One region of the Streptomyces sp. NPDC014006 genome, then DNA from elsewhere that is predicted to be linked to it. Evidence: riboswitches for the same ligand, from Rfam matches in the RefSeq annotation. Region 1 holds a riboswitch; each other region holds the start of a gene.
The links. Region 1 has a riboswitch for cyclic di-AMP ahead of ACF1GV_RS07365 (peptidoglycan DD-metalloendopeptidase family protein). Riboswitches for the same ligand answer to the same signal wherever they lie in the genome.

Region 1 (7,254 bases):
TCGCGGCCGCCCTGGCCGAGGCGCTCGCGCACCACGGCCGCTACTGGGAGGGCTCCTGCGACCCGCGCGCGCTGGTCGCCCTCGGCCCGCTGGCGCTGGCCTCACTGGCGTACGACGCGGGCTTCCCGGTGGACACGTCGTCGCCGTATCTGCCGACCCACCTCGTGCAGGGGAGCTGGTACGGGGAGTTCCCGACCTGACGGCGGGCCGAGGGGCGGTGCCGCCGCGGCCCGCCCCTCGCCGCGCGGTTCAGGCGACCGCAGCGATCCGCATCTTGATGTCGTCCGGTGACAGGGTGCCCTTGGCGGTCACATGGTCGCCGGAGGACTCGCCGCGCAGCCGCCGGCCGATCCACGGCACCAGGTACTCGCGCGCCCAGTGCACGTCGTCGCGCCGGACCTCGAGCGTGCCGCGCGGCGGCAGCGGCGGCCAGGGCTGCTCGGGGTCGGCCGGGATCCTCAGGCCGAGCGCCTGGCCGGCCCGCAGCGCCACGCGCGTGTGCCCCTCGGGCGACAGGTGCAGCCGGTCGTCGTCCCAGGCGCGGCGGTCCTGAACGGACTTCAGCGACCACAGGTCGAGTACCGGGCAGCCGTAGCGGTCGGCGATGGCCCGGACGTGCCCGTTGTACGTGGCGATCTTGCCGCGCAGATGCTTGAGCAGCGGGACGCCCCGGGTGTCGAAGCCGGTCGTCACCATGACCGTGCCGGCCGCCGCGGCGAGCTGCGCGACCGCCCTCTCGAACCGCTCGGCGACCTCGTCGGGGTCGGTGCCGGGCCGGATGATGTCGTTGCCGCCGGCGCAGAACGACACGAGGTCGGGGGCGAGTTCGACGGCCCGCGGGACCTGCTCGTCCACGATCTGGTCGAGGAGTCTGCCGCGTACTGCGAGGTTCGTGTAGGTGAAGTCGCCTTCGGGTCGCCGGTCGGCGAGGAGTACGGCGAAACGGTCGGCCCAGCCCACGAACTGCCCGTCGGGGCCGGGATCACCGACGCCCTCGGTGAAGCTGTCCCCCACCGCCACGTACGACCCGATCACTGCTCTGCTGTCACTCTTCGAATCGTCTGCCACAGCAGTCCATGATTCACCCTCGAATGTGACTTACGCGACCGTAGGCAAGGGTTGACGGGCGGTGAGATAAGCCACTCCACATGTCCGGCCGTGTCGGGAATAAGCGCTCCGGCCGGAAAACCCCGGCCGGTCCGGACACATCGAGGGGCCGGACACACCGAAGGCCGGACGCCCGTGGATCGGGGTCCGGCCTTGGTGGCGTGTCAGACGGGTGGCCGCCGGGGCGGCGCGGGGTCAGCCGACGGTGACGCCGTGGGCGCGCAGGTAGGCGACCGGGTCCACGTCGGAGCCGTAGTCCGGCGTGGTGCGGATCTCGAAGTGCAGGTGCGGGCCGGTCACGTTGCCGGTCGCGCCGGACAGGCCGAGCTGCTGGCCCGCGGTCACGGTCTGGCCGGCCGAGACGGAGAGCTGGGACAGGTGGGCGTACTGGGCGTAGTAGCCGTCGTTCAGCTTGATGACGACCTGGTTGCCGTAGGCGCCGCCCCAGCCGGCGGAGACGACGGTGCCCGCGCCGACGGCCTTGACGGTGGTGCCGGTCGGGACGACGAAGTCGACGCCGGTGTGGTAGCCGCTGGCCCACATGCTGCCGGCGGTGTGGTAGGCGGTGCCGATGGTGGCGCCGCTGACCGGGAGGGTGAAGCCGGCGGCGGTGCTCGTCGACCGGGCGGGCTCGGCGGCCTTCGCGGGCTTGGCGGCGGACTTGTGCGCGGGCGCCTCGCTCTTGTGCGACGGGGCGGCCTTGTGCGCCACGGCGGCCTTCTTGCCGAGGGTCAGCTTCAGACCGGGGTGGATGAGCGACGGGTCGCTGCCGACGACCTCACGGTTGTCCTCGTACAGCTTCTTCCAGCCGCCGGCGACATGCTGCTCGTCGGCGATCTTCGACAGGTAGTCGCCGGACTTGACGGTGTAGAGGCGCACCCCGGACCGCGTCGCCTTCTTCTCGGCGGACGGCAGGCTCTGGACGGCCTTGGCGGACACCGACTGGGCGGCGCTCTGCGGCGTGGCGGCGTGCGCTCCGGCGGCGCCCATGAGCGGCAGCGCGAGCGCGGCGCCACCGGTGCCGACGACGGCGAGAGTGCGGGCGAGACGCTGGGTCTTCGGACGACGGTGCTTACCCTTTGCGGGCATGGCGCTTTTCCTCTCCGGCGCCTGCGAGGTGAGCTGTCGGGTTCGGGCTGGAGATGCCCGGCCGCTGGGTGCGGCTTCACCCCATAGCCGTTCCGGGAACCGGAACAGGCGGTCGTACCTGTGGGTCCCCCGCTCCTGCCGTGCGTCGGGTGGGTGGGTGCGGTGCGCCGGACGGCGGCAGGATTCGGCGTCCGTCCGGATTCGGTGGGAACGTAAGCGAGCAGGACGCACAGGGACAAGCAGGAGGTTGCGTGAACGGGCGTTTATCGTGATCCAATGAGGGAATCCGCCGTCACACTGCGTGAATTCGATCTGCTGTCAGCTCGTCAATTCACCAGCAAATCCACCGCCATTACGTGGACATGACGTACGACGGACGGTCACGGTTATGACGCTCCTCACGCGCTCACCTTCCAGTGACCCCTATTTCCACGCGAGTTGGGAACAAGAGGCCAATTCGGGCAGAAAGCCCAGATGTGACGCCGAGGGATTACCAGCCCATTCGTACACCTCGGTCGGGAGGCCGGTGCAACCGGTTGCCCCGGGAATCCATGTCGTATCGTCGAAGGGCAGCCCGTCGGCCATTCGAGCCGCGTCGGCGGGTACGAGCGGGAGGAGCCCTTCGTGACGCAGCAGGTGCCGTCGACCGAACCCGAGCTGGCCGGAGTGCGCAACTTCCGAGACGTGGGCGGACTTCCCACGATCGACGGTCGGCGGGTGCGGCACGGCGTGCTGTTCCGCAGCGGCCACCTCGCTCACGCGACGCCCGAGGACGCGGCGTACCTCGCCACCCTGGGGCTGCACACGATCTTCGACTTCCGCAACGCGGCCGACCAGACGCTGGAGGGGCCGGACGTCGAGCTGCCGGGCGTGCGCAACGTCAATCTGCCGCTGTCGGACCCGGCGGACGGCGCCGAGTTCTGGAAGATGGTGCGCGACGGCGATCTCGAGCAGCTGCGCGGCATCCTCGCCGACGGCAAGGGAGCGAACCGGATGATCGCCTCCTACCGCACGATCATCAAGGAGCGCACCGCCGAGCACTCCCGGGTGCTGCACGCGCTCGCCGAGGACAACGTCCCGGCCCTGATGCACTGCGCCGCGGGCAAGGACCGCGCGGGCCTGTCGATAGCGGTCACCCTGCTCGCCCTGGGCGTGGAGAAGGACGCCATCGTCGAGGACTACCTGAAGTCCAACGAGAAGCACCGCCGCTACAAGGTGCGCCGCAGCGGCTCGGCCGAGTCGGCCTACACGCCCGAGGTGATGGAGCTGCTCAGCCCGCTCTTCGACGCGCGCGCCGAGTACCTCACTGCGGCGCTGGAGACCATCGAGGAGACCTGGGGCGGCGTCGACGCCTACCTGGAGCAGGGACTGCGGCTCACCCCCGAGACCCGGGAGCGGCTGCGGGCACGCCTGCTCGACTGAGCTGCGGAAGCGACCGCGCGGCCGGCCGTGCCCGCCGTGCCCGCCGAGGGGCCTACTGCCGGGCGCCCAGCTCGAACAGCAGCCAGACGAAGCCGGCCAGGACATGGCCGACGGCGATGTAGATGATGAGCCGGATCCACAGGGTCCGGGGGAACTTCTCCTCGACGTTGCTCATCGCGCCTCTCCAGGGTGGGCGGGCCCCAGGCACAGCGTGGCCGTGGGGCTCTGCAGCAGGGTGTGGACGAACAGCAGCTCCAGACCGGCGGGGTCGTCGGCGGCGATCCGGTGCGGGGTCATGGAGTCGAAGTGCGCGCTGTCCCCCGGGCCGAGCCGGTGGGTGGTGTCCCCCAGGCGCAGCCTGAGCCGTCCGGTCAGGACGTACAGCCACTCCTCGCCGGGGTGTACGCGCACGATGTCACCCTGCGCGCCATAGGGCACCTGCACCCGCAGGGCCTGCATACCGCGGCCCGGCGCGCCGGCCTGCCGGTACGTCCAGCCGCCGGCCGCCGTCGGCTCCATGTCGGAGCCGCGCACCACGGCGTCCCGCTCGGCGACGCTCTCGCCGAGCAGCTCCGAGACGGTCGTACCGTAGATACGGGCCAGCGCGAGCAGCATCGGCAGCGAGGGCTGGCGCTGCCCGGTCTCCAGGCGGGACAGATGGGCCGGGGAGAGTCCGGCGGCGCGGGCGGCGGCCTCCAGGGTGAGGCCGGCGCGGCGGCGCAGGGACCGCAGCTGCGGGGCCACCGCGGGCAGGCCGCCGGCCGGTTCCGCAGGGGACTCGGAGGAACTCATGTCCCCATTCAGCCGCAGGCTTGCCTCTGTGGCAAATTTGTTGCCTCAGAGGCAAAGTCTGCCACTGCCCGCGCGGCTCACCCACCCGGCCCGGCCCGGCCCGCCGTGTGCCGCTACCGGTTCGTCACGGCCTGCTTGATCAGCGTCTTGCCGAAGTCCCACATCAGCCCGTTGCCGCTGTGCGCGTCGTCCATCACGGCGGTGAAGGCGTCGACGAAGCGGTCCACGTCCGCCTCGTCGATGATCAGCGGCGGGATCAGCTTGATCACTTCGAGGTGGTCGCCGGAGACCTGGGTGAGGATCCGATGCCGCTGGAGCAGCGGCACGACCACCATCTGTGCGAACAGGCCCTTACGGGCGGCCTGGAGCATGGTCCAGCGGCTGCGCAGCTTCAGCGAGGCGGGCCGGCCGAACTCGATGCCGATCATCAGGCCTCGGCCGCGGACGTCGGCGAGCAGTTCGTACTTCTCGGTCAGCGCGGCGAGCCGGGACCTCAGCAGCTCGCCGGTCCTGCGCACCCCGGCGACGATCTGCTCCTGCTCCATGACCGACAGTACGGCGAGGCCGCATGCCATCGCCTGGGCATTGGAGCCGAAGCTCGCCGAGTGGACCAGGACGCGGTCCATGGACGAGTAGACCTTCTTGAAGATCCACTCCCTGCCCAGGGTGGCGCCCACCGGCACATAGCCGCCGGAGAGGGCCTTGGCGACGCAGACCAGGTCGGGTTCGACGCCGTCCTCGTGCTGGTAGGCGTAGAAGTCGCCGGTGCGGCCGAGGCCGGTCTGCACCTCGTCGGCGATGAGCAGCGCCTTGTGGCGGCGCAGCAGCTCCTGCGCGGCGCGCAGATAGCCGGGCGGGGCCTCGTGCACGCCCTTGCCCTGGATCGGCTCGACGATCAGGGCGGCGACGTCGCCCTTGCGCAGCTCCCGCGCGAGCGCGTCGAGGTCGCCGAGGGGGACAGCCGTGTCGGGCAGCAGCGGGGCGAAGCCGTCCCGGAAGCCGGACTCGCCGTTGACCGACAGCGAGCCGGTGGTCAGCCCGTGGAAGGCGTGGTCGCAGTACAGGACGCGCGGCTTGCCGGTGGCGTACCGGGCGAACTTCAGGGCCGTCTCGACGGCCTCGGTGCCGCTGTTGCCGAAGAACACCCGGTCCAGATGCGGGCTGTGCGCGAGCAGCCGTTCGGCGAGCAGGCCGGGCAGCGGCTGGCAGTCGAAACGGGTGAGGTCGGCGAGGCCGAGGTCGAGCACGTCGTGCAGCGCCTTGCGGACGACGGGGTGGTGGCGGCCGAGGCCCATCACCCCGAACCCGGCGAGCATGTCGAGGTAGTCGTTGCCCTCGGCGTCGAAGAAGTGGGCGCCCTCGGCGCGCTCGTAGACCTTGTCGAAGCCGATGGTGCGCAGCATGCGCGGAAGCTGCGGGTTGAGGTACCGCGCGTGCAGCTCGTAGCGTTCGGCTCCACGCTCGGCGAGCAGGGCGCCGAGGTCGAACTCGGTGGTCATTCACTCTCCTTGACTGGGCCGTCCAGGTCCCTCACGGCCAGACTCGCGCTGATCCGGCCGGCCACCTCGACGGGGGTGAGGCCGATGTCGGCCAGCACCTCACCGCGCTTGGCGTGGGCGAGAAACTGCTCCGGGATGCCGAAGCGCCGTACCGGCACATCCACGTCGGCGTCGCCGAGGGCGAGGGCCACCGCGCTGCCGACGCCCGCCGCGCGGCTGTTGTCCTCGACGACGGCAACCAGCCGGTGTTCGGCCGCGAGGCCCGGCAGCGCCGCGTCGACGGGCTTGACCCAGCGCGGGTCGACGACCGTGCAGCCGATGCCCCGGGCCGCCAGCAGCTCGGCGGCCTGCAGACACACGGGCGCCATCACGCCGACCGCGACCAGGAGGACCTGCGGGCTCCCGGCCGAGCGGTGCAGCACGTCGAGGCCGCCCACGCGGTCGATCGCCGGGATCGACGCGCCGACGGACTCCTTCGGGAAGCGGACCAGGGTCGGAGCGTCGTCCACGGCGACGGCCTCGCGCAGCTGGGCGCGCAGCTGGTCGGCGTCGCGCGGCGCGGCGATCCTGAGGCCGGGCACGACCTGGAGGACGGACATGTCCCACATGCCGTTGTGGGAGGGCCCGTCGACCCCGGTGACGCCGGCCCGGTCGAGGACGAAGGTGACCCCGCAGCGGTGCAGGGCGACGTCCATCAGCAGCTGGTCGAAGGCGCGGTTGAGGAAGGTGGCGTAGACCGCGACGACCGGGTGCAGTCCGCCGGTGGCCAGGCCGGCCGCGGAGACGGCCGCGTGCTGTTCGGCGATGCCGACGTCCCACACGCGGTCCGGGAAGCGGGCGGCGAACTCGCCGAGGCCCACCGGGTGCAGCATGGCCGCCGTGATCGCGACGACGTCGTCCCGCTCCTCGCCGATCCGCACGATCTCGTCGCCGAACACCGACGTCCACGACGGCCCGTCGGCCGGCACGAGCGGCGCGCAGGTGAGCGGGTCGATGACGCCGACGGTGTGGAAGTGGTCCTCCTCGTTGCGCAGGGCGGGTTCGTAACCGCGCCCCTTGACCGTGAGGCAGTGCACCAGCACCGGGCCGTGGAACCGCTTGGCGCGCCGCAGCGCCGACTCGACGGCCCGGATGTCGTGCCCGTCGATCGGGCCGACGTACTTCAGGCCCAGGTCCTCGAACATGCCCTGCGGTGCGAAGGCGTCCTTGAAGCCCTTCTTCGCGCCGTGCAGGGACTCGTAGACCGTGTTGCCCACGACGGGTGTGCGCAGCAGCGCGGCCTTGCCCCAGGCGAGGACCTTCTCGTAGGAGTCGGTGGTGCGCAGCGTCGCCAGGTGGTTGGCGA
Region 2 (7,254 bases), on a different contig from region 1:
ATCGACGGTGATGGGACGGATCCGCGCGGTGCCGCCGTCGCGCAGCACCACGTCGGCCTCCCAGTGGGCGGGGTACTCCTGCCTGTCCGACGCGCTCTGCATGGGGCCCAGAGTACGGCTCGCGTACGACAACGGCGCGGGGCACTCTGTGGAGGACGGATGCCGGGTCGAGGCCGCGGCCCGGTGATCGCGTCCGGAGGGGGTCGCAGACCTCTCCGGGCATGCTTCACCATATGGGAAACTGGTCTAGACAACCCTGAGAAACTGAAGGGCAGCAACACATGGCTGAGCGCCGCGTCAACGTCGGCTGGGCCGAGGGCCTCCATGCCCGCCCCGCCTCCATCTTCGTCCGAGCCGCCACGGCCGCAGGCGTCCCGGTGACGATCGCCAAGGCCGGCGGCACCCCGGTCAACGCGGCCTCCATGCTGGCCGTCCTCGGCCTGGGCGCCCAGGGCGGCGAGGAGATCGTCCTCGCCTCCGACGCCGAGGGCGCGGACGCCGCCCTGGACCGTCTGGCGAAGCTGGTCTCCGAGGGTCTCGAGGAGCTCCCCGAGACCGTCTGAGTCACGCCTGACCGTCCGAGTCACGCATAAAGAAGCCGCGTCGGCCTTTCAGGGCCGGCGCGGCTTCGCTTTTCCCGTCCACCATGAGGCGACGCGGACGGAAATTGACGGCACGAGGTAAAAGGCCAGCCCATGAAAAGGGCATCCCTTTCAGTGGGCGCGCATATCCCTCTCTTTGTATACGGCGCTCGTGTTAATGCCGTAGGCCCGACGTGTTTACGGGGTGTTGCGAACTTCTCACACGCTCGGGTCGGTCGCCGCCGAAGAAGCGCAGCCGATACGCGGCGGTGGAACGCTCGGTGTGCAGGGCGGCGACCGCACGCGCGCGTTCCCCGTCGCCACGCGCCACCGCGTCCGCGATCGCACCGTGCTCGGCCCAGGACCTGACGGGGTCGGCCGACGGCTCCACGGCGTACATCCAGGCGATCTTGTGGCGCAGCTGAGTGAGTGTGGCGGTCAGCGCCTGGCTGCCGCACGCCTGGACGAGCGTCTCGTGGAACCAGCCGCCCAGGGAGCGCAAGTCGTCGCCGGTGCCGTGCCTGGCCCGGTCCTGACCGAGCCGCACCAGGCCGCGCAGCACCTTCAGATGCGCCTCGGTGCGCCGCTGGGCGGCCCGCGCCACACCGAGCGGCTCCAGCAGCATCCGCATCTCCAGCAGGTCGGCCGCTTCCTGCTCGGTGGGCTCGGCCACGCACGCGCCCGCGTGCCGTCGCGTCACGACGAAGCCCTCGGCCTCCAGGGTGCGCAACGCCTCCCGCACGGGCACCCGGGAGACGCCGTACCGGCGCGCGAGGAGTTCCTCGGTGAGCCGGCTGCCGCGCTCATGGACACCGGCGACGATGTCGTCCCGGATCGCCGTGCACACCGAGTGCGCCGGAATACGCATGTCCGACCTCCGCCTTGAGCCCCGTGAAACGCCGACGATGGACGCGTGTTCCGTGACTCTATTCCAAGGGGGCCGAATTTCCGACGGCAGGCCGGATTCCATGGATATTTTTTGGTCACCTCGCCGGGGTTCTCCGGGACGAAGAGGCGGGTATGAAGAGGCGGGGACGAAGAGCCGGAAAACGGAGAAAGCCCCGGCGCGATGCGCCGGGGCTTCCCCGAGTGGGTGCCGTGCTCGGGTGTCAGACGTTCACGCCGTGCGCGCGCAGATAGGCGATCGGGTCCATGTCGGAGCCGTACTCGGGGCTGGTGCGCGCCTCGAAGTGCAGGTGCGGGCCGGTGACGTTGCCGGTCGCGCCGGACAGACCGATCTGCTGGCCGGCGACGACCTGCTGGCCGACCACGACATCGATCGACGACAGGTGCCCGTACTGGGTGTACGTGCCGTCGTGCATGCGGATGACGATCTGGTTGCCGTAGGCGCCGCCCCAGCCGGTCTCGACGACGGTGCCGTAGCCCACCGCGTGCACGGTGGTGCCGGTGGCGGCGTGGAAGTCGATGCCGGTGTGGTGGCCGGAGGACCACAGGGAGCTGCTGGCCTGGTAACCGGTGGAGACGTAGGAGTGCGCGATCGGGGCCACGAAGGTGGTCAGGCGCTTGCGCTCGGCCTCACGGGCGGCGCGCTCCTTGGCCTCGTGGGCGCGCTCGGCGGCGGCCTCGCGCGCGGCCTCCTCGATGGCCTTCTGCTCGGCGGCCTGCTTCTGGGCCTCCGCCTGGGCGTCGATCTGGGCGGCGAGCGAGTCGTCGACGCTGATCACGGGGAGCAGACCGGTCTGCTCGGCGGAGGTGTCGGCGGCGAGGGCGGGGGCCGCGAGGGTGCCGATGACGCCGGTGGTGGTGAGCGCGGCGATTCCGGCGGCCTGCGCGGTGGTGCGCTTCATCCGGCTGGGACGACGGTGCTTCCCGGTGGCGCTGACGAACGCCATGTGGTGGCTTGTCCTTTCCTTCCCTCTCGCCTACCGGGTTAGCTGACGGGTTCGGAGCAGGAAGGTCTCCTACGAGCACCCTCGCGGGCACCCGATTCACCCCAGGGACGTGTGGGTCCCCGGCTCCCCTGGCTCGCGCCGTACGGGGACTCGGCGATGACTGTCCGGTGCCGCGGGTGCGGCGCTATGCCTGACGGACAGCCCGGACGAAGCTACGGTGATCGGCCTTCAATCCTCAAACGAAACAGGAGTTTTGTAGCGCATCCCACAGGCCAGAAAGGCAACCTCCGCCCCAATTCGGGCATATGTGGGATGCGGCGCCTTCAATCACAAACAGACCCGGGGATACGGCAAGGGCCCTGGTGCTCCGTCAGACACCAGGGCCCCGCACGCGTGCGGCTACTCCGCGCTCACCACCGTGACGTCGCCGATCCCGAGGGCCTCGACGGGCTCCTTGATCTGCGCCGCGTCACCGACCAGTACGGTCACCAGACGGTTCACCGGGAAGGCGTTCACGACCGCCGCCGTGGCCTCCACGGTGCCGGTCGCGGCGAGCTGCCGGTACAGCGTCGCCTGGTAGTCGTCGGGCAGATGCTGCTCGACCTGGTCGGCGAGCGTGCCCGCGACGGCGGCCGCGGTCTCGTACTTCAGCGGTGCCACCCCGACGAGGTTCTGCACGGCGACGTCGCGCTCGGCGTCGGTCAGGCCGTCCGCCGCCAGGGTGCGCAGCACCGTGAAGAGGTCGTGCAGCGCCGGACCGGTGTTCGGCGTGTCCACGGAACCGCTGATGGCGAGCATCGCCGCGCCCGTGCCGTCGGGGGCGGAGCGCAGCACCTGGCTGAAGGCGCGCACACCGTAGGTGTAGCCCTTCTCCTCGCGCAGGACGCGGTCCAGGCGGGAGGTGAGGGTGCCGCCCAGGCAGTACGTGCCGAGCACCTGGGCGGGCCACACACGGTCGTGCCGGTCGGGGCCGATCCGGCCGATGAGCAGCTGCGTCTGGACGGCGCCGGGGCGGTCCACGATGACGACGCGGCCGGTGTCGTCAGCGGTCACCGCCGGCACGGGACGCGGCTCGGTGCGCGAACCCGTCCAGGCGCCCACGGTGTCACCGAGGAGGTCGTCGAGGTCGAGACCGGTCAGATCGCCGACGACCACCGCGGTCGCGGTGGCGGGGCGCACATGCCGCTCGTAGAAGGCGCGTACGGCGGCCGCGTCGACGGCTGCGACCGTCTCCTCGGTGCCCTGACGCGGGCGCGACATGCGGGAGTCCGCCGGGAAGAGCTCCTTGGACATCTCCTTGGCGGCGCGGCGGGCCGGGCTGGCCAGCTCGTGCGGGATCTCGTCGAGGCGGTTGCGCACCAGCCGTTCGATCTCGCTGTCGGCGAAGGCGGGCGCCCTGAGGGCGTCGGCGAGCAGGCCGAGGCCCTTGGCCAGCCGGGAGGCGGGCACCTCCAGGCTGAGGCGGACGCCCGGGTGGTCGGCGTGCGCGTCGAGGGTGGCGCCGGCGCGCTCCAGCTCGGCGGCGAACTCCTCGGCGGAATGCTTGTCCGTGCCCTCGGAGAAGGCGCGCGCCATGATCGTGGCGACGCCGTCCAGGCCGGCGGGCTCGGCGTCCAGGGGCGCGGCCAGGAGCACCTCGACGGCGACGACCTGCTGGCCGGGGCGGTGGCAGCGCAGCACCGTCAGGCCGTTGTCGAGCGTGCCGCGCTCGGGGGCCGGAAACGCCCACGGCCTGGCCTCGCCCGCCTGGGGCTGGGGGTGGAAGTCCATCGTGGCGAGCTCGGTCACTTGGCCGTCTCCTCGTTCTTGTCGCCGGCCTCTACGGTCGCTTCCTGCTCAGGGTCCTCGGGCACATCGGCGTCCGGTACGGCCTCCGGGGTCTTCGGCTCGTACACGAGCACCGCGCGGTTGTCGGGGCGCAGCCGGGCCTTGGCGACCTCCTGCACCTCCTCGGGCGTCACCTCGAGCACGCGCTGAACGGCGGTGAGGGCGAGCTGCGGGTCACCGAACAGGACGGCATAGCGGCACAGTTCGTCGGCGCGGCCGGCGACGGTACCGAGCCGGTCCAGCCACTCGCGCTCCAGCTGGGCCTGCGCGCGTTCCATCTCCTCGGCCGTGGGGCCCTCCGCGGCGAACCGGGCGAGCTCCTCGTCGATCGCGGCCTCGATGACCGGCACCTCGACGTCACCGGACGTCTTCACGTCCAGCCAGCCCAGGGAGGGCGCTCCGGCGAGGCGCAGCAGCCCGAAGCCGGCCGCGACAGCCGTACGGTCCCGGCGCACGAGCCGGTTGTACAGGCGGGAGGACTCACCGCCGCCGAGGATCGTCAGCGCGAGGTCCGCCGCGTCGCACGCGCGCGTGCCGTCGTGCGGCAGCCGGTAGGCGCCCATCAGGGCGCGCGCGGGGACCTCCTCGCGGACGACCTCGCGCAGCTGCCGGCCGATGACCTCGGGCAGCGTGCCGTCGCGCGGCTCGGGCTTGCCGTCGTGGGCGGGGATGGAGCCGAAGTACTTCTCGACCCAGGCGAGGGTCTGCTCCGGGTCGATGTCGCCGACGATCGACAGGACCGCGTTGTTCGGCGCGTAGTAGGTGCGGAAGAAGCGGCGGGCGTCCTCGAGGGTGGCCGCGTCCAGGTCCGCCATGGAGCCGATCGGGGTGTGGTGGTAGGGGTGGCCCTCGGGGTAGGCGAGGGCGGTCAGCCGCTCGAAGGCGGTGCCGTAGGGGACGTTGTCGTAGCGCTGGCGGCGCTCGTTCTTGACGACGTCTCGCTGGTTCTCCATGGACTCCTCGTCCAGGGCGGCCAGCAGGGAGCCCATGCGGTCGGCCTCCAGCCAGAGCGCGAGCTCCAGCTGGTGGGTGGGCATGGTCTCGAAGTAGTTGGTGCGCTCGAAGCTGGTGGTGCCGTTCAGCGACCCGCCGGCGCCCTGCACCAGCTCGAAGTGACCGTTGCCCTTGACCTGGGCGGAGCCCTGGAACATCAGGTGCTCGAAAAGGTGAGCCAGACCCGTACGCCCCTTGACCTCGTGGCGCGAGCCGACGTCGTACCAGAGGCACACCGCCGCGACCGGGGTCAGGTGGTCCTCGGAGAGCACCACGCGCAGGCCGTTGGCCAGGCGGTGCTCGGTTGCTGTCAGTCCGCCGGAGCCTGCCTCGGCTGTAGCCGTGTGACCCATGGGCATGTACGTCCCTTCCATCGCGGAAGCGGTCGTGAAACCGCGCGTTTCCTGCCGTCCTGCCACTGTATGCAAGTGTGCGGACCGGCGGCGAAGTTCCCGCACGAGGTACGCCGACAGCGAGATCGCGTAGCCTGCGGACGATCGTCGTGCGCGGGTCGGCACGGCCGGGGATCCGGCGCCCCGACTCGGGCGCTCCCCTACGGCCGCGCGATGCCGGAAGGCCGGGTGTTTGGGCGCCGCTTCACGCAGCCGGAGTCGGGTGCGCGGGCACTGCTTCGTACGCCGGGGCCGGGTCCGCGCCCGGCTTGTCAGTCCCACGGTCCACAATGGTCCGCGTCAGATACCGTTCACGCTTCAGCAAGGAGCCAGGCAGCGATGGCCCGCCGCAGCACGAAGACCCCGCCGCCCGACGACTACGAGGAGAAGATCCTCGACATCGACGTCGTCGACGAGATGCAGGGCTCCTTCCTCGAGTACGCGTACTCGGTCATCTACTCCCGCGCCCTGCCGGACGCCCGGGACGGCCTCAAGCCGGTGCACCGCCGCATCGTCTACCAGATGAACGAGATGGGACTGCGCCCCGAGCGCGGCTACGTCAAGTGCGCCCGCGTCGTCGGCGAGGTCATGGGCAAGCTGCATCCGCACGGCGACGCGTCGATCTACGACGCGCTGGTGCGTATGGCGCAGCCCTTCTCCATGCGCGTGCCGCTGGTCGACGGCCACGGCAACTTCGGCTCGCTCGGCAACGACGACCCGCCGGCCGCCATGCGGTACACCGAGTGCCGGATGGCCGAGGCCACGGGGCTGATGACGGAGTCGATCGACGAGGACACCGTCGACTTCCAGCCCAACTACGACGGCCAGGAGCGCGAGCCGGTCACCCTGCCGGCCGCCTTCCCGAACCTGCTGGTCAACGGCTCGTCCGGGATCGCGGTCGGCATGGCGACGAACATGCCGCCGCACAACCTGCGCGAGGTGATCGCGGCCGCCCGGCACCTGATCAGGCATCCGAACGCCGACCTCGACGCGCTGATGAAGCACGTCCCTGGCCCCGACCTGCCCACGGGCGGCCGGATCGTCGGCCTGTCCGGCATCCGCGACGCGTACGAGACGGGCCGCGGCACGTTCAAGATGCGCGCGACGGTGTCCGTGGAGGACGTCACCGCGCGCCGCAAGGGCCTGATCGTCACAGAGCTGCCTTTCGCGGTCGGTCCCGAGAAGGTCATCGCCAAGATCAAGGACCTGGTCGGCTCGAAGAAGCTCCAGGGCATCGCCGACGTCAAGGACCTCACCGACCGCGAGCACGGGCTGCGCCTGGTCATCGAGATCAAGAACGGCTTCGTGCCGGAGGCGGTCCTCGAGCAGCTGTACAAGCTCACGCCGATGGAGGAGTCCTTCGGCATCAACAACGTCGCCCTGGTCGACGGCCAGCCGCTGACGCTGGGCCTGAAGGAGCTGCTGGAGGTCTATCTCGACCACCGCTTCGAGGTCATCCGCCGCCGCTCGGAGTTCCGCCGGACCAAGAAGCGCGACCGGCTGCACCTGGTGGAGGGCCTGCTGACGGCGCTCGTCGACATCGACGAGGTCATCCGGCTGATCCGCTCCAGCGAGAACTCCGCGCAGGCCAAGCAGCGCCTGATGGAG
Region 3 (7,254 bases), on a different contig from region 1:
GGGATGAGGACGGTGAGAGGTCAGGCGGAGCGGTGCAGCAGGCCGCTCATGGAGATGCGGTCGCCGCGGAAGCGGATGAACTCCAGATCCACCGGGCGCCCGTCACACAGGTGCGTGAGGCGTTCCAGCATCAGGACGGCCGCTCCGCGCGGTGCCTCCAGCACGGCGGCGGAGTGGGCGTCCGCGTTCACCGACTCCAGGGTGATCTCGGCGTGGCCGAGACGCCGGCCGGTGATGGCCTCCAGGAGACGGAAGACGTCGGTGTTCTCCAGGTCGGCGCCGAGCAGGGCGGTGCCGATGTCGAGCGGGATGTAGGTCAGGTCGAGGGAGAGCGGCAGGCCGTTCAGGCGGCGCAGCCGTTCGATGTAGAGGACGTCGGCGCCGGGCGGGACGTGCAGCCGGTCGGCCACGGGGCCCGGTGCGGGGGCGGGGCCCATGGTGCGGACCTCGTTGGTGACACGGCCGTGTTCGTGCAGGGTCTCGGCCAGACCCATCAGGCGGTCGAGCCCGTGGGGGTACTTACGGGCGACGACGACCGTGCCGACGCCGGGCAGGCGGTCGACGAGGCCCTCGGAACGCAGCAGGTCGAGAGCCTGCCGGACGGTGTTGCGGGAGGTGCGGTAGTCGGTGGCGAGGAGGGATTCATGGGGGAGCGTGCCGGTCTCGAAGCCGCCGGTGAGGAGCTGGCGTCGGAGGAGGTCGGCGAGCTGCCGGGCTCGGTCCGCGCGCAGCCGGCGGCGCGCACGGTGGGCGGCGACGGTGGTCGCGCCCTGGCCGGCGTGGTCCCGGATACGGTCGGTGGCTGGCATGGCTGGAACCATACCGAGGAGGTAGGAAAAGGAGGGTTGCTGAAATGTTGCGCCACCTGACGATCCGTCGAATATGGCGCTGACCTCGGGCTTTCGGCAGGCATCGGGGAAGATCTGCCACCGGGGAGGGCGGCGGCCGCTGCGTCGGTCCGGTGCGGTGCCGTCGGCCGGCGCACCGTCAGGCCGACGCCACTCCGTCGGTCAGCGCACGTCGGTCCGGTGGCCGTGCCGTCCGACAGTGGGAGTGGGCGCGCGTCAGGCGAGTGCCGTCAGACCGGGCGCGAAGGCGATCAGCAGCGGCAGCAGGGGGACCAGCGCGGCGACGGTGGTCGTCAGGGCCCGGCGGCTGCGGTCCAGCCGCGGCGGTGGCTCCAGCAGGCGGTCGACCCGCTCGCCGAGCAGGCGGTGACTGGAGGCGCAGGAGAGCACGCCACGGTGCTGGTTCAGCTCGATCAGGGCCAGGGCGGTGGTGAGGTGGCCGCAGCGGCGGGAGGCGGTGTCGTCGGCGGCCAGTTCGACCAGGCGGTGGGTCTGGTCGCAGAAGTGGGCGAAGAGCGGGATGCGGGGGAAACCGGTGGCCAGGGCGGTGGACAGGTGCAGCAGCCAGTCGTGGTGGGCGCGGGCGTGGCCGCGCTCATGGGTGAGGATCGCGTCGAGCTGGTGGGCGGTGAGGCGGTGCAGGGCGCCCGTGGTGACGACCAACTGGGGCGGATGGCCCGGCATCCACCAGGCGTCGGGGTACTCGTCCTCCAGCACGAGCAGCGGGCCGCGCGCCGCGCCCAGGCCGGCCGGCAGCTCGGGGGCGCGTTCGCTCAGGTGGGCGCGGGTCACGCCGTGGCGCCGGCGGGCCTCGACCAGCTCGCGGGCGAGCATGGCGGTGGTCCAGGCGGCACCGCAGGCCAGCAGCAGGGTGAGTGCGACCGCCCAGGGCGGGGCCGAAGACAGGTCGTACGCCTCGGTCACGCCGGGCGGCGCGGGCGCGAAGAGCTGGGTGCGCACGGTGTGGAAGACGGCGGCGGTGCTGAGCGTCAGGGCCGTCAGACAGCACAGCAGGACCGTCGCGACGAGGCACTGCCACACCCAGAGGGCGACGACCGGTTCCCGTTCGGGCCAGGCGGCCCGGGTCAGCGCGCGCGGGACCGGCACGGCGGCCGTCAGAGTGACGACGCTCAGCAGGAGCAGGCAGACGGTCATGCCACGGGCTCCGGATCCTGGTCGGACAGGGCGGGGATGGTCGTGCGGGCGACGGACGCGATCACTCGGCGGCTCGGTGAGTGCGTCCGTCGCCAGTATGACGGCCCCGGGGCGGTGCGTCAGCCCCGTAACGAAGGCCCCGCGGGGGTGGGTGTCAGCGCGTGACGATCCGCCCTGTCACCTCGCCGAGGCCCACCCGGACGCCGTCCGGGCCGGGCGCCCAGGCGGACAGGGTCACCACGTCGCCGTCCTCCAGGAAGGTCCGCTTGCCGTCGGGGAGTTCCAGGGGCTCCTGGCCGTTCCAGGTCAGCTCCAGCAGGGAGCCGCGCTGGCCCGGCTCGGGGCCGCTGACCGTGCCCGAGCCGTAGAGGTCGCCGGTGCGCAGGGACGCGCCGTTGACCGTCATGTGCGCCAGCTGCTGCGCGGCCGTCCAGTACATGGTGGAGAAGGGGGGTTCGGAGACGACGTGGCCGTTGATGGCGACGGAGATCCGCAGGTCGTAGCCACCGGGTTCGTCGGTGGAGTCGTCGAGGTAGGGCAGCAGCGGATGGGTGCGCTCCGGGGGCGCGACCCGGGCCTCGTCCAGGGCCTCCAGCGGGGTGATCCACGCGGAGATCGAGGTGGCGAAGGACTTGCCGAGGAAGGGGCCGAGGGGGACGTACTCCCAGGCCTGGATGTCGCGGGCCGACCAGTCGTTGAGCAGGCACAGCCCGAAGACGTGGTCGCGGAAGTCACCGAGGGCGACCGGCTCGCCGAGCGAGGAGGGAGCGCCGACGACGAAACCGACCTCGGCCTCGATGTCGAGGCGGACGGACGGGCCGAAGACGGGCGCCGCATCGGCCGGGGCCTTGCGCTGGCCCGAGGGACGCACGATGTCGGTGCCGGAGACCACGACGGTGCCGGAGCGGCCGTGGTAACCGATCGGCAGGTGCTTCCAGTTGGGGGTGAGGGAGTCGGCGGCGTCGGGGCGGAAGATCTGGCCGACGTTCCGGGCGTGGTTCTCGGAGGCGTAGAAGTCGACGTAGTCCGCGACCTCGAAGGGCAGGTGCAGGGTCACCGAGGACAGCGGGTGGAAGAACGGTTCGACGGTCTCGCGGTGCGAGGGCACGGTGACCCACGCCGTCAGCGCACGCCGCACGTCGGACCAGGCGGTGCGGCCGGCGGCGAGGAGCGGGTTCAGCGAGGGCTGGGCGAGCAGCGCGGCATAGGGGGAGCCGAGCGCCATCGCCGCCGCGCCCGCGTCGAGCACGTGGTCGCCGAGCCGGACACCGACCCGCCGCTCGGCCGGAGAACCGGCGGGCGAGAAGACGCCGTACGGAAGGTTGTGCGCACCGAAGGGGTCGCCCTCGGAGACGTCGAAGGGGGGCATGCGGTGCCGCCTCGCTTTCGTGCACGTCGGACACGGCACCAGGGCCGTGCGATCCAGGTGGTCGCGGCACACGTTACGGCTGAGTCGGCTGTCTTGGGCAGTGTCTAAAGAGTCCGCAGTGTCCGCCATGTCCTTGTCGGGGGTGCCGATTCCGGCTCAGCATCCTTTGTGGGGAACACGGACGGAGGGCATCCGTTCCGCCGGGGGACACGTGGGGGACCGTGGCCGGCAGTGCCGCAAGCCTGCCGTTCCGGGCCGGCCGTGAAGTACCGGCCTCGATCGTGAAGTTCGGTCACCACCCGCTGCACCACGGCGGTGTCGGGGCGGTCCGCGGTCTGGGGCGTCTGGGCGTGCCCAAATACGCGATCACCGAGGACTCCTGCACCCCGGCCGCCGCCTCCCGTTGTCTGCGGCGCGCGTTCGTGTGGCCGACGACGGGCGCGGAGGGAGCGGGGCACCTGGTCGAAGGGCTGCTGCGGATCGGGCGCCGGATCGGGCGGCCGACCGTGCTGATCCCGGCCGGCGAGCAAGCACGGGCTGCACGAGCTGTGCGCGGAACGCGGCGTCCCCGGTCCGGCGGCCGCGTTCCCGCGGTGTACGACGACAGCGTGCCTTCGCTCCGGAGGCGCCGGATCGGGCGGTGAACGGGTGACCTGCGGGGTCCGTATTCTCTGATCATGGCCGCACCCCTCGCATATGCCCTCATCGCCACTGACCTGGACGGAACGCTGCTGCGCGGCGACGACACGCTCTCCGACCGGTCCCGGGCCGCGCTCGCGCGGGTGGCGGACGCCGGTGCCCTGCACTTGGTGGTGACGGGCCGCCCGGCGCCCCGGGTGCGGCCGCTGCTGGAGGACCTCGGCTGCACGGGGCTTGCGGTGTGCGGCCAGGGCGCGCAGGTGTACGACGCGGGGGCCGGCCGTCTGCTGTGGTCGGTGACCCTCGACCGGGAGCTGGCCGAGACCGCGCTCGGCAAGATCGAGGCCGAGGTGGGGGAGGTGTACGCCGCCGTCGACCAGGACGGCGTGGACGGGCTGACGCTGATCGAGCCCGGCTACCGGATGCCGCACCCGACGCTGCCGGCGGTGCGGGTCGGGCGGCGCGACGATCTGTGGGGCGAGCCGATCAGCAAGGTGCTGCTGCGCCATCCGGAGCTGTCCGACGACGAGCTGGCGGCGACGGCGCGCGCGGTGGTCGGTTCGCTGGCGACGGTCACCATGTCGGGGCCGGGGACCGTGGAGCTGCAGCCGTGCGGTGTCACCAAGGCGACGGGGCTCGCACGGGCGGCCGACCATCTCGGGCTGAGCGCCGGGCGGGCGCTGGCGTTCGGGGACATGCCCAACGACATCCCGATGTTCGCCTGGGCCGCCCGCGGGGTGGCCATGGCCAACGCCCATCCGGAGCTGAAGGCCGTGGCCGACGAGGTCACCTTGTCGAACGAGGACGACGGCATCGCCGTCGTCCTCGAACGACTCTTCGGGTGAGGCAGTGGCTCAGTACGCGCTGAACACGTTGTCGATCGAGCCGTAGCGGGCGGCCGCGTAGTTGCAGGCCGCGGTGATGTTGGCGATCGGGTCGTACGGGTCCATGGAGGTGCCGGACACGTGGTAGGCGAGGAACGTCGGGTCGATCACCTGGAGCAGGCCCTTGGACGGGGTACCGGCGGCCGCGTTGGAGTCCCACAGGTTGATGGCGGCGGGGTTGCCGGAGGACTCGCGAATGATGTTGCGGTAGATCCCGTCGTAGGTGCCCGGGATGCCGTGCTTGGACATGATGTCCAGCGACTGGCGGATCCAGCCGTCGAGGTTGTTCGGGTAGACCGAGTTGGCGGCCGTGATCACGGTGGCGCTGGTGGCCGGGGTGGCCGCGGAGGCGCTGGTCGCGCCGAAGAGCGGCAGCGCGAGGGCGGCGGCACCGGCGCCGGCGACGGCGAGGGTGCGGACGAGGCGGGACGTGCGGGTGCGGCGGTGCTGATCGGCAGCAGGCATGGCGAACTTCCTCTCCGGCGCCTACGAGGTGAGCTGTCGGGTTCGGGCTGGAGATGCCCGGCCGGCCGCGGATGCGGCACGGCTTCACCCCGAGCCGGTCCGGGGCGTCGTCGGGGCGACGACGTCCGGTTCGGCGACTTACCTGGGTCCCCCGCTCCTGCCGTACACGGATGAGTTGGTCCGATGGTGGATGCCGGACGGCGGCAGGATTAGGCGTCCATCCGACAGGCCGGGAAGTTATGCGAGAGCACATGCCGGGAACAAGTACTGGTTTCACCTATCGCCCTGGTTGACCTTGGTCGGGCTGTTTGGGGTGCTTGATCCTTTGCGATCGCCAAGGGTCAACTCGCTTGTGGGGACAGGCGAAATGCGGGGTAGACGCACCGAGGGCCGGTGAGGGGCGCGCGTGACCCAATTCACTGGTGTCACAGCTGCAACACATTTGCCGCCAAGACGACTAAGGTGAATCGGCTGATTAATTACGGCAAAGCGGGCAGTCGGGTCGTGTTGTGACGCGGTGGGGCGGGGTGGCTCGCGGAGGGTGGGGGTGGTCTTCGCGACGCGAGCATGGTTGATATCGGTACTTTTCAGCTGATCAGATTTGATCGATAAACATATCGGGCGTGATCCGATACCGCCTGGCCTGTAACCGTGGGCGCTATCGGTGATCGAAACGTGACCGGATACGCTGACTTGAGTGATGGCAGCGACCTATCGACAAACCGTGTAATCGCCTACCGGCACCAGCAGACAGGAGACCCCTCGTGACCGTCGTCGGGCCGTTCGGGCTTAGCGTGCGGGACCAGGCTCTCGAGGCCGATGTCCAGGCCGGATTGGCGGCTGTCGAGGAAGGGCTGCTCGAGGCCACCAAGAGCGAGGTTCCCTTCATCACGGAGGCCGCGCAGCACCTGGTGCGGGCGGGTGGGAAGCGGTTCCGGCCGCTCCTCGTGATGCTGGCGGCGCAGTTCGGCGACCCGTATGCGCCGGGGGTCGTCCCGTCGGCGGTCGTGGTCGAGCTGACCCACCTGGCGACGCTGTACCACGACGACGTCATGGACGAGGCCGCCGTACGGCGTGGCGTGCCCAGCGCGAACACCCGGTGGGGTAACTCGGTCGCCGTACTGACCGGCGACTTTCTCTTCGCGCGCGCCTCGCAGATCCTCGCCGACCTCGGGCCCGAGGCGGTGCGGGTGCAGGCACTGGCGTTCGAGCGGCTGGTCACCGGGCAGATCCTGGAGACCGCGGGGCCGCAGGACGGGCGCGACCCGGTCGACCACTACCTCGAGGTGCTCGGCGGCAAGACGGGCTCGCTGGTGGCGGTGTCGTGCAGGTTCGGCGCGATGATGTCCGGCGCCGACGAGACGGTCGTGGACGTGCTGACCCAGTACGGGGAGCGGCTGGGCGTCGCCTTCCAGCTGGCCGACGACGTGCTCGACATCGCCTCCGACTCGCACGAGTCCGGCAAGACGCCGGGAACGGATCTTCGCGAGGGTATCCCGACGCTGCCGGTGCTGCGGCTGCGGGAGCGGGCCGAGCGGCTGGGGCTGCCGGAGGACCGGGCGCTGTGCGAGCTGCTGGACTCCGATCTGAGCGACGACGCGCGACACGCGGAGGCGCTGACCGCGCTGCGTGCGCACCCCGCGCTGGAGCAGGCGCGGCGTGACACGGTCCGGTACGCCGAAGAGGCGCGGGCGGCGCTGGCGCCGCTGCGGGAGTGCGACGCCAAGGCGGCGCTGATGGAGCTGTGCGACGCGGTGGTGCACCGGGCGGGCTGACGGCAGCACCGGGCCGGCTGACGGCCGCACCGGGCCGGCTGACGGAATCCGTCCGGACCGTTCCCTCTTCTGCGGGCGACGGCCCCCACCCCTGGGTGGAGCCCGAACCCCCGCCCCCG
Region 4 (7,254 bases), on a different contig from region 1:
CACCCCCGACGAGCAGCGTGCCTGGCGCGCCTACCTCGCGGCCACGCACCTTCTGGAGGACGCGCTGGACCGGCAGCTCCAGCAGGACGCCGGCATGCCGCATCTGTACTACTCCATCCTGGCCACCCTGTCCGAGGCGCCCGAGCGGCGGCTGCGGATGACCGACCTCGCCGAGGCGCTGAAGATCACCCGCAGCCGGCTGACGTACGCGGTGACCCGGCTGGAGAAGGACGGGCTGGTGGCGCGCGAGAGCTGCCCGTCGGACAAGCGGGGCAGCATCGCCGTCCTGACCGGTGAGGGGCTGGCCCACGTCGAGCGCGCGGCCTCCGGCCATGTGGAGACGGTCCGGGCCGCGCTGTTCGACCATCTCGGCGCGGAGCAGGTCGGGCAGTTGGAGGAGATCTGCGCGGGGATCACACGGGCGCTGCAGGGGGCGGACGCGGAGGACGTCCCCTGGCGTCGGCGGTCCGCGCCGCCGTGCGGGTGAGTCACGTCATACCCGGCAGCTCTGCGGCGCCGCGTATTGCTTCAAGTTTCAAGCAGAGGTAGGGTCCCCTTTCTGAGCTTCTGCTTCAAATCTGAAGCAGCTGGACGGAACCCGGAGCACCCGCATGGCCGACGCCCCCGCTGTCCCCGCCGCCACCCCGCGCGCCCGCGTCCGGGTCCCGCTGCACTTCGCCGACGGCTACCGCGCCGACGCCGAACTGGTCACCTTCCACGGCCTCGTCGACGGCCGGGAACACGTGGCCGTCGTCCTCGGCGAACCGGGCGCGGTCCCGCTCGTCCGGCTGCACTCCGAGTGCCTGACCGGCGACGTCTTCGGCTCCGCCCGATGCGACTGCGGCCCCCAGCTGCGCGAGGCCGTCGAACGCGTCGCCGACCGCGGCGGCGTCCTGCTCTACCTGCGCCAGGAGGGACGCGGCATCGGCCTCTACAACAAGCTCGACGCCTACGCCCTGCAGGACCAGGGCCTGGACACCTACGCCGCCAACGCCGCCCTCGGCCTGCCCGAGGACGCCCGCGACTACACCGCCGCCGCACAGATGCTCACCGCCCTCGGGATCGGGTCGCTGGATCTGCTGTCCAACAACCCCGACAAGGCCGGCCAGCTGCGCACCCTCGGCCTCGACGTGCGCGACCGGGTGCCGACCGGTGTCTTCTCCACTCCGCACAACGTGCGCTACCTGCGCGCCAAGGTCCTGCAGACCCAGCACACGCTGCCCCTCGCCGAGCTGGCGGACCGCGGCGTGAGCTGAGCGCGGAGGACTCCGGCGGGACGCCGGGTTGACCCCCTGGAGGAACGTGGTCGTCGGGTGCCCCGCGGATGGCGTACACTGGAGTCACAACGACGCGGGGTGGAGCAGCTCGGTAGCTCGCTGGGCTCATAACCCAGAGGTCGCAGGTTCAAATCCTGTCCCCGCTACTGAAGGCCGAGGGCCGGAAGCCGAAAGGTTTCCGGCCCTCGGTTTTTTCTGTCGGCCGGCTCCTCCGGGCCTGCCGCCCGGCGTCATCCGGTCGGCCCTCACCACTCGCCGTCCGCGCCCGCACCGGCAAACCTGGACGGGCGGGACGACGACCGACAGGGACGGTGGGAGACGAGCGGTGCGGCCTGGTGACGCGACGGACGACGGGCCGTACCCCCGAACCGCTGGGCGCGTTCCCGAGGCCGGGAGGGACTCCCTGGCCGACGGGTGGGTTCCCGACGCCGGGACCGACCCCGGGGCCCGCGGCTGCGCCCCCGCCCTCGATCTCAGCCCCGGCGCACGCGCCCCCGGTGCCGCCGTGCGGCTGCCAGGTGACCCTGTGCCGGACGCAGGCCCTTGGGGCGGTGGGGAGCCGCGGCCCGAGGAGGGCCGGAGGATCTCCGTCGCGCGGGCCTTCGTCCGGATCCTGCCGGCGCTGCTGATCGCCGCCGGCGCGGTCTACGACTACTGCACCCCGTCCGACTTCACCGCGGCCCCCTTCTTCACCGCCGCGCCCCTGGTCGCGGCCCCGCTCTACAGCCGCCGCGGCACCGTGCTCACCGGGCTCGCCGCCGTCGCCGTCGTGCTCGGCCTGCACCTGACGATCGGCATCGTCTGGCACACGGACGCCGTCACCGAGCTGGTGACGGTCGCCACGGTCGCCGTCCTGGCTGTCCTGATCAACGCCCTCGCGCGCCGCAGCAGCGAGCAGCTCGCCTCCGCGCGCGAGGTCGCCGAGGCCGCCCAGCGCGCCGTACTGCCCGAACCCGCCGAGCAGATCGGCGTGTTCCAGATCGCCGCCCGCTACGAGGCCGCCCGCGCCGACGCCTTCATCGGCGGCGATCTGTACGCCGTTCAGGACAGCCCGTACGGTGTCCGGCTGATCGTCGGGGACGTGCGCGGCAAGGGGATGGGCGCGGTCGCCGCCGTGGCCGTGGTCATCGGGGCGTTCCGGGAGGCCGCCGAGCAGGAGGCCACCTTGGAGGCGGTCGCCCAGCGGCTGGAGCAGGCGCTGGCCCGGGAGGGCGCCCGGCGCGACGGGCTGGACGCGTTCGAGGGGTTCACCACCGCCGTCCTCGCCGAACTCCCGCACGGCGACTGGGTGGTCCGCGTCCTCAACCGCGGCCATCCGCCGCCGGTGCTGCTGTACGCCGACGGCACCCTGCGCACGCTGCTGCCCGCCGAACCCGCGCTGCCGCTCGGCATGGGCGAGCTGGCCCCCTGGCCCGACCGCTCGGAGGAGGCCGCGCTTCCCGGCGGCGCCACGCTGTTGCTGTACACCGACGGCCTCTCCGAGAGCCGCGACCGCCACGGCCGCTTCTACGACGTCGAGGCGCGACTCACCGGACGTGTCGTCACCGAGCCCGGCGCCCTGCTCGCCGCCGTCGCGAAGGATGTCCGGCGGCACTCCGGCGGCGGCATGGCGGACGACATGGCGCTGCTCGCCGTACGCCGACCGTGAAGGTCACCATGTGTGAGCGGACGAGCGCCCTGTGCATAACAATTGATGCACCATCACCGAAACAAGGTTTTGGACGTGACGCCTGAGGGGCGGTCAAGTCGCCCCTTTTGGGCCGGTCGTGGCGTGAAAGTCCAGGCCAAGAATGTTAATGATCAAGACGAACGGCTTGGAATCCGGCTACCCGGTCTATTAACGTTCGATAACGCAGCGCGGTCGTCCCAGCCGTCACAAGAGACGGCTCCGCGCTCACGCGCCGAATCCCGTAGGGAACCGGGGAACCACCACTTTGGGGTGAATCTCGCGTCAGCCGCCGTCGATCGACGGCCGGTATACGCGCGTAGGAGACCTTCCTGCTCCGAACCCGTCAGCTAACCCGGTAGGCGAGACGGAAGGAAAGGAGTACGCCCGCGTGGCGTCCAACCGGCCTGCCCCGACAGCCCCGTCCGTGCCGAACCAGCAGGGCCCCGAGACCTTGGTCTACGGCGGCCACCGCACCGACGAGGGCCCTTGGGAGGAGTGGAATCCCACCGAGGAGTCCGTCCGTCCCGTCCGCGGCCGGCACCGCGTCGCCAAGCAGCGCGGCGGACTCGCCCGCAGCTCCACCGTCCTCGGCGTCGGCGTTATCGCCGCCGTCGGCGCGGGCGGTATGGCCAGCGCGCAGACCGGCAAGCCGCCGGTCTCCATCTCCATGCCCGACCTGCCCTCGGTCGCCTCGCTGATCTCCGACCACGAGGACGACCGGCCCCAGGGCTCCGCCACCCCGCTCACCGACATGGGCGTCATCACCGACGACGGGCAGCAGGCCGCCGGCGCCGGTGAGACGCTGCGCAACCGGATCATGGCGCAGGCCGAGTCGCAGCAGGTCCAGGTCGACGTCAAGGCGCAGACCGCCGCCGAGGCCGCTGTCGTCAAGCAGGCCGCCGAGGCCGCCGCGCAGGCCGAGAAGGAGGCCGCCGCCAAGGCCGCCGCCGCGAAGGAGAAGGCGGAGGAGGAGGCGAAGAAGAAGGCCGAGGCCGAGCGCCTCGCCGAGCTCGCCAAGCAGTACGTGCTGCCGACCTCCTCGTACACCCTCACCTCCCGCTTCGGGCAGGCCGGCTCCATGTGGGCCTCCGGCTACCACACCGGCCTGGACTTCGCCGCCCCCACCGGCACGCTGATCAAGGCCGTTCACAGCGGCACCATCACCGAGGCGGGCTGGGCCGGCTCCTACGGCTACCGCACGATCCTCACCCTCGACGACGGCACCGAGCTGTGGTTCTGCCACCAGTCGTCGATCAGCGTCAGCGTCGGGCAGAAGGTCGCCACCGGGGACGTCATCGGCCGCGTGGGCGCCACCGGCAACGTCACCGGCCCGCACCTGCACCTGGAGGTGCACCCCGACGGGCAGGCCTCCGGCATCGACCCCATGGCGTGGCTGCAGGACAAGGGCCTCAACCCCTGACACCTCGTCCGGCTCCCGATCCCCGGCGGTCCTGACGGCACACCCCCCGACGTCAGGGCTGCCGGTTCGTGTGCGCCCAAGTGTTTGCCCGCTGTTGGTTTCCGTGCGGAATGGGCCGATGACGCCGGGGCGTTGAAACGGGGCATGACTGCTCTTCGCAAGCTCGGTGCGTCCGACCTCGAGGTCTTCCCGCTCGCCCTCGGCGGCAACGTCTTCGGCTGGACCGCCGACGAGACGACCTCCTTCGCCGTCCTCGACGCCTACAGCGCCGCCGGCGGCAACTTCATCGACACCGCCGACGCCTACTCCGCCTGGGCCGAGGGCAACCAGGGCGGAGAGTCCGAGACGATCATCGGCAGCTGGATCAAGGCCCGGGGCAACCGCGACGACGTCGTCATCGCCACCAAGGTCAGCCAGCACCCCGAGTACCGGGGACTGAGCGCGGCGAACATCAAGGCCGCCGCCGACGCCTCTCTGCGCCGCCTCGGCACCGACCACATCGACCTCTACTACACCCACTACGACCAGCCCGAGGTGCCGGTCGAGGAGATCATCGGCGCCCTGGACGAGCTGGTGAAGGCCGGCAAGGTCCGCCATATCGCCGCCTCCAACATCTCCGCCGAGCGCCTGCGGGCCTCCCTGGAGTTCTCCGACCGCGAGGGCCTCGCCCGGTACGTGGCGCTCCAGCCGCACTACAACCTCGTCTCGCGCGACACCTACGAGGGCGACCTCCAGGACGTCGCCGCCGGCGCCGGCCTCGCCGCCGTCCCGTACTACGCGCTGGCCTCCGGCTTCCTCACCGGCAAGTACCGGCCCGGGGCGAGCGTGGACAGCCCGCGGGCGGGCGGCGCCGCGCAGCACCTGAACTCCGAGCGCGGCCGCGCGGTCCTCACCGCCCTGGACGAGGTCGCCCAGGCCCATGACGCCCCCGTGGCCACGGTCGCCCTCGCCTGGCTCGCCGCGCAGCCGACGGTCGCCGCCCCCATCGCCTCGGCCCGCACCACGGACCAGCTCCCGGCGCTGCTGAGCGTGGCGGAGCTGACCCTGACGGAAGCGGAGCTGGCACGGCTGACGCGGGCGTCGGCCTGACCGACGCTCTCCGGCGTCCGCGGCGCTCGGTGACGGTTGCCGTTGCGGCTGCTACGACCGGTAGGGGTTGTACGCCGGGTACGCCGGATGGGCTCCGTACCCGGCGTACCCCGCGTACCCCGCCTGCCCGGCGTACGGCAGGTACGGCCGCGCCGCCCCGGGACCGGGCCACGGCTGCGCGGGCCAGGGCAGCATCACAGGTACCGGGGGCGCGGCCGCCCGGGCCGCGTACTCCAGCGCCGGCCGGGCGAGCGCCCGCAGCCGCCACACCTCGTTCAGCAGCTCCCTTTCCCGTACGACGAAGTCGGCGCCGGCGCGGCCGCGGCGGCCCCGGTGCCGCAGGAACGCCAGAGACGTCGCGTAGGCCTCGTAGCGTGCGACCTCCTTGGCGGCCGGCTTGCCCAGGTGGTGGGCGGCGTACTCGCGGGCCATGCGGCGCGCCCGCATCGAGCCCAGCGCGAACGGCTCGGCGGGCGCGAGCCAGCCCGCGGCGACGTAGGCGGGCAGCTCCTCGCGCACGGTGCGCAGCTCACGCTGCCGGGTCCAGATCACCAGCCAGGTCAGCAGCCCGAACGCGGGCATCATGAAACCGCCGTACACGGCGAAGAAGCCGAACGGGCCGAAGGACGCCGAGCCGTTCCACAGGGCGTGCATGCCCATGGCGAGCAGTAGTCCGCCCAGCGGGAGCAGGACGCGGCGCAGGCGCCGGCCGCCGCCGGACAGCGCGGCGATGCCGAAGCCGATGCCGGTCATGGTGGTGAACAGCGGGTGCGCGAACGGCGACATGATCACGCGGACGAAGAAGGTCGCCGCGGTGACCGAGGCTATGCCCCGGCCGCCGGTGAGCTGGTCGGTGCCGAAGGCGGTGCCGAGGTAGAGGATGTTCTCGGTGAACGCGAAGCCGGTCGCGGTGACGCCGGCTATCACCACGCCGTCGACGATCCCGGTGAAGTCGCGTCTGCGGAAGAGGAAGACGAGCAGGACGGCGGCGGCCTTCGCCGACTCCTCCACGATCGGCGCTATCACCGTCGCGCCGAGGGTGTCCGCGCCCGAGGGGTCCGCGGTCGCCGTCGCTATCCACTTCGTCGCGAAGCTGTTGGCGACGATCGCTATCAGGGCCGCCGCGCAGGCGCCCCAGGCGAACGAGAACAGCAGGTTCCGCCAGGGGCCGGGCTCCACCCGGTCCAGCCAGCGGAAGGCGGTCAGCAGCAGCGGTACGGGGAAGACGGCGAGCCCCAGCCCGACCAGGAAGCCCTCGGTGCCGGTCTGCTCGCGCACCAGCGCGAGGATGACCAGACCGGACAGGGCGAGCAGCGTGATGAGCGCGCCGTACCGCACCCCTCTGCGCTGCCACCAGTGCGGGTGATGGAGCGCACCGTCGCCGGGGCCGCTGGGGTATGTCGGATACGGGGGACTCGTGGCCACGGCATTGACCCTAACGAGGGAGAGCGTCGCTCGCGACGTTGACGGTGGCGTCAGTCCGGATCTTGGTCGTCCCGCGGATGCGGTACGCGGCGGAAGAGCAGGTCGTTCACGACGTGGCCCTTGTCCAGGCCCTGGCCCTCGAAACGGGTCAGCGGCCGGAAGGCGGGGCGCGGCGCGAAGCCGCCGTCCGGCTGGGTGTTCTCGAAGTCGGGGTGCGCGGTGAGTACCTCGAGCATCTGCTCGGCGTAGGGCTCCCAGTCCGTGGCGCAGTGCAGGATCGCCCCCGGCTTCAGCCGGGTCGCGGCGAGGGTGAGGAACTCCGGCTGGATCAGCCGGCGCTTGTGGTGCCGCTTCTTGGGCCACGGGTCCGGGAA

Region 2: another riboswitch for cyclic di-AMP. It lies ahead of ACF1GV_RS32315 (M23 family metallopeptidase); the one in region 1 lies ahead of ACF1GV_RS07365 (peptidoglycan DD-metalloendopeptidase family protein).
Region 3: another riboswitch for cyclic di-AMP. It lies ahead of ACF1GV_RS27265 (transglycosylase SLT domain-containing protein); the one in region 1 lies ahead of ACF1GV_RS07365 (peptidoglycan DD-metalloendopeptidase family protein).
Region 4: another riboswitch for cyclic di-AMP. It lies ahead of ACF1GV_RS15145 (M23 family metallopeptidase); the one in region 1 lies ahead of ACF1GV_RS07365 (peptidoglycan DD-metalloendopeptidase family protein).

The regions. Positions count from the first base shown of each region.
Region 1 is NZ_JBICAJ010000002.1:194,948-202,201, forward strand. It holds gene ACF1GV_RS07355 (immunity 49 family protein) at 1-200, shown strand, start outside; gene ACF1GV_RS07360 (SGNH/GDSL hydrolase family protein) at 250-1,035, opposite strand; gene ACF1GV_RS07365 (peptidoglycan DD-metalloendopeptidase family protein) at 1,303-2,196, opposite strand; cyclic di-AMP (ydaO/yuaA leader) riboswitch at 2,202-2,355, opposite strand; gene ACF1GV_RS07370 (tyrosine-protein phosphatase) at 2,821-3,618, shown strand; gene ACF1GV_RS07375 (DUF6126 family protein) at 3,671-3,793, opposite strand; gene ACF1GV_RS07380 (helix-turn-helix domain-containing protein) at 3,790-4,410, opposite strand; gene ACF1GV_RS07385 (aspartate aminotransferase family protein) at 4,524-5,909, opposite strand; gene dxs (1-deoxy-D-xylulose-5-phosphate synthase) at 5,906-7,254, opposite strand, start outside.
Region 2 is NZ_JBICAJ010000011.1:232,342-239,595, forward strand. It holds gene ACF1GV_RS32300 (GNAT family N-acetyltransferase) at 1-102, opposite strand, end outside; gene ACF1GV_RS32305 (HPr family phosphocarrier protein) at 282-563, shown strand; gene ACF1GV_RS32310 (GntR family transcriptional regulator) at 757-1,449, opposite strand; gene ACF1GV_RS32315 (M23 family metallopeptidase) at 1,691-2,434, opposite strand; cyclic di-AMP (ydaO/yuaA leader) riboswitch at 2,447-2,600, opposite strand; gene ACF1GV_RS32320 (M16 family metallopeptidase) at 2,834-4,222, opposite strand; gene ACF1GV_RS32325 (M16 family metallopeptidase) at 4,219-5,613, opposite strand; gene ACF1GV_RS32330 (DNA topoisomerase (ATP-hydrolyzing) subunit A) at 5,986-7,254, shown strand, end outside.
Region 3 is NZ_JBICAJ010000008.1:294,721-301,974, reverse strand. It holds gene ACF1GV_RS27290 (GntR family transcriptional regulator) at 21-809, opposite strand; gene ACF1GV_RS27285 (M56 family metallopeptidase) at 1,065-2,003, opposite strand; gene fahA (fumarylacetoacetase) at 2,158-3,372, opposite strand; partial or broken gene ACF1GV_RS27275 (ATP-grasp domain-containing protein) at 3,615-3,966, shown strand; gene ACF1GV_RS27270 (HAD family hydrolase) at 4,050-4,856, shown strand; gene ACF1GV_RS27265 (transglycosylase SLT domain-containing protein) at 4,866-5,360, opposite strand; cyclic di-AMP (ydaO/yuaA leader) riboswitch at 5,366-5,548, opposite strand; gene ACF1GV_RS27260 (polyprenyl synthetase family protein) at 6,125-7,135, shown strand.
Region 4 is NZ_JBICAJ010000003.1:626,703-633,956, forward strand. It holds gene ACF1GV_RS15125 (MarR family winged helix-turn-helix transcriptional regulator) at 1-487, shown strand, start outside; gene ribA (GTP cyclohydrolase II) at 612-1,256, shown strand; tRNA gene ACF1GV_RS15135 (tRNA-Met) at 1,350-1,423, shown strand; gene ACF1GV_RS15140 (PP2C family protein-serine/threonine phosphatase) at 1,804-2,925, shown strand; cyclic di-AMP (ydaO/yuaA leader) riboswitch at 3,167-3,323, shown strand; gene ACF1GV_RS15145 (M23 family metallopeptidase) at 3,335-4,366, shown strand; gene ACF1GV_RS15150 (aldo/keto reductase) at 4,511-5,455, shown strand; gene ACF1GV_RS15155 (PrsW family intramembrane metalloprotease) at 5,507-6,880, opposite strand; gene trmB (tRNA (guanosine(46)-N7)-methyltransferase TrmB) at 6,931-7,254, opposite strand, start outside.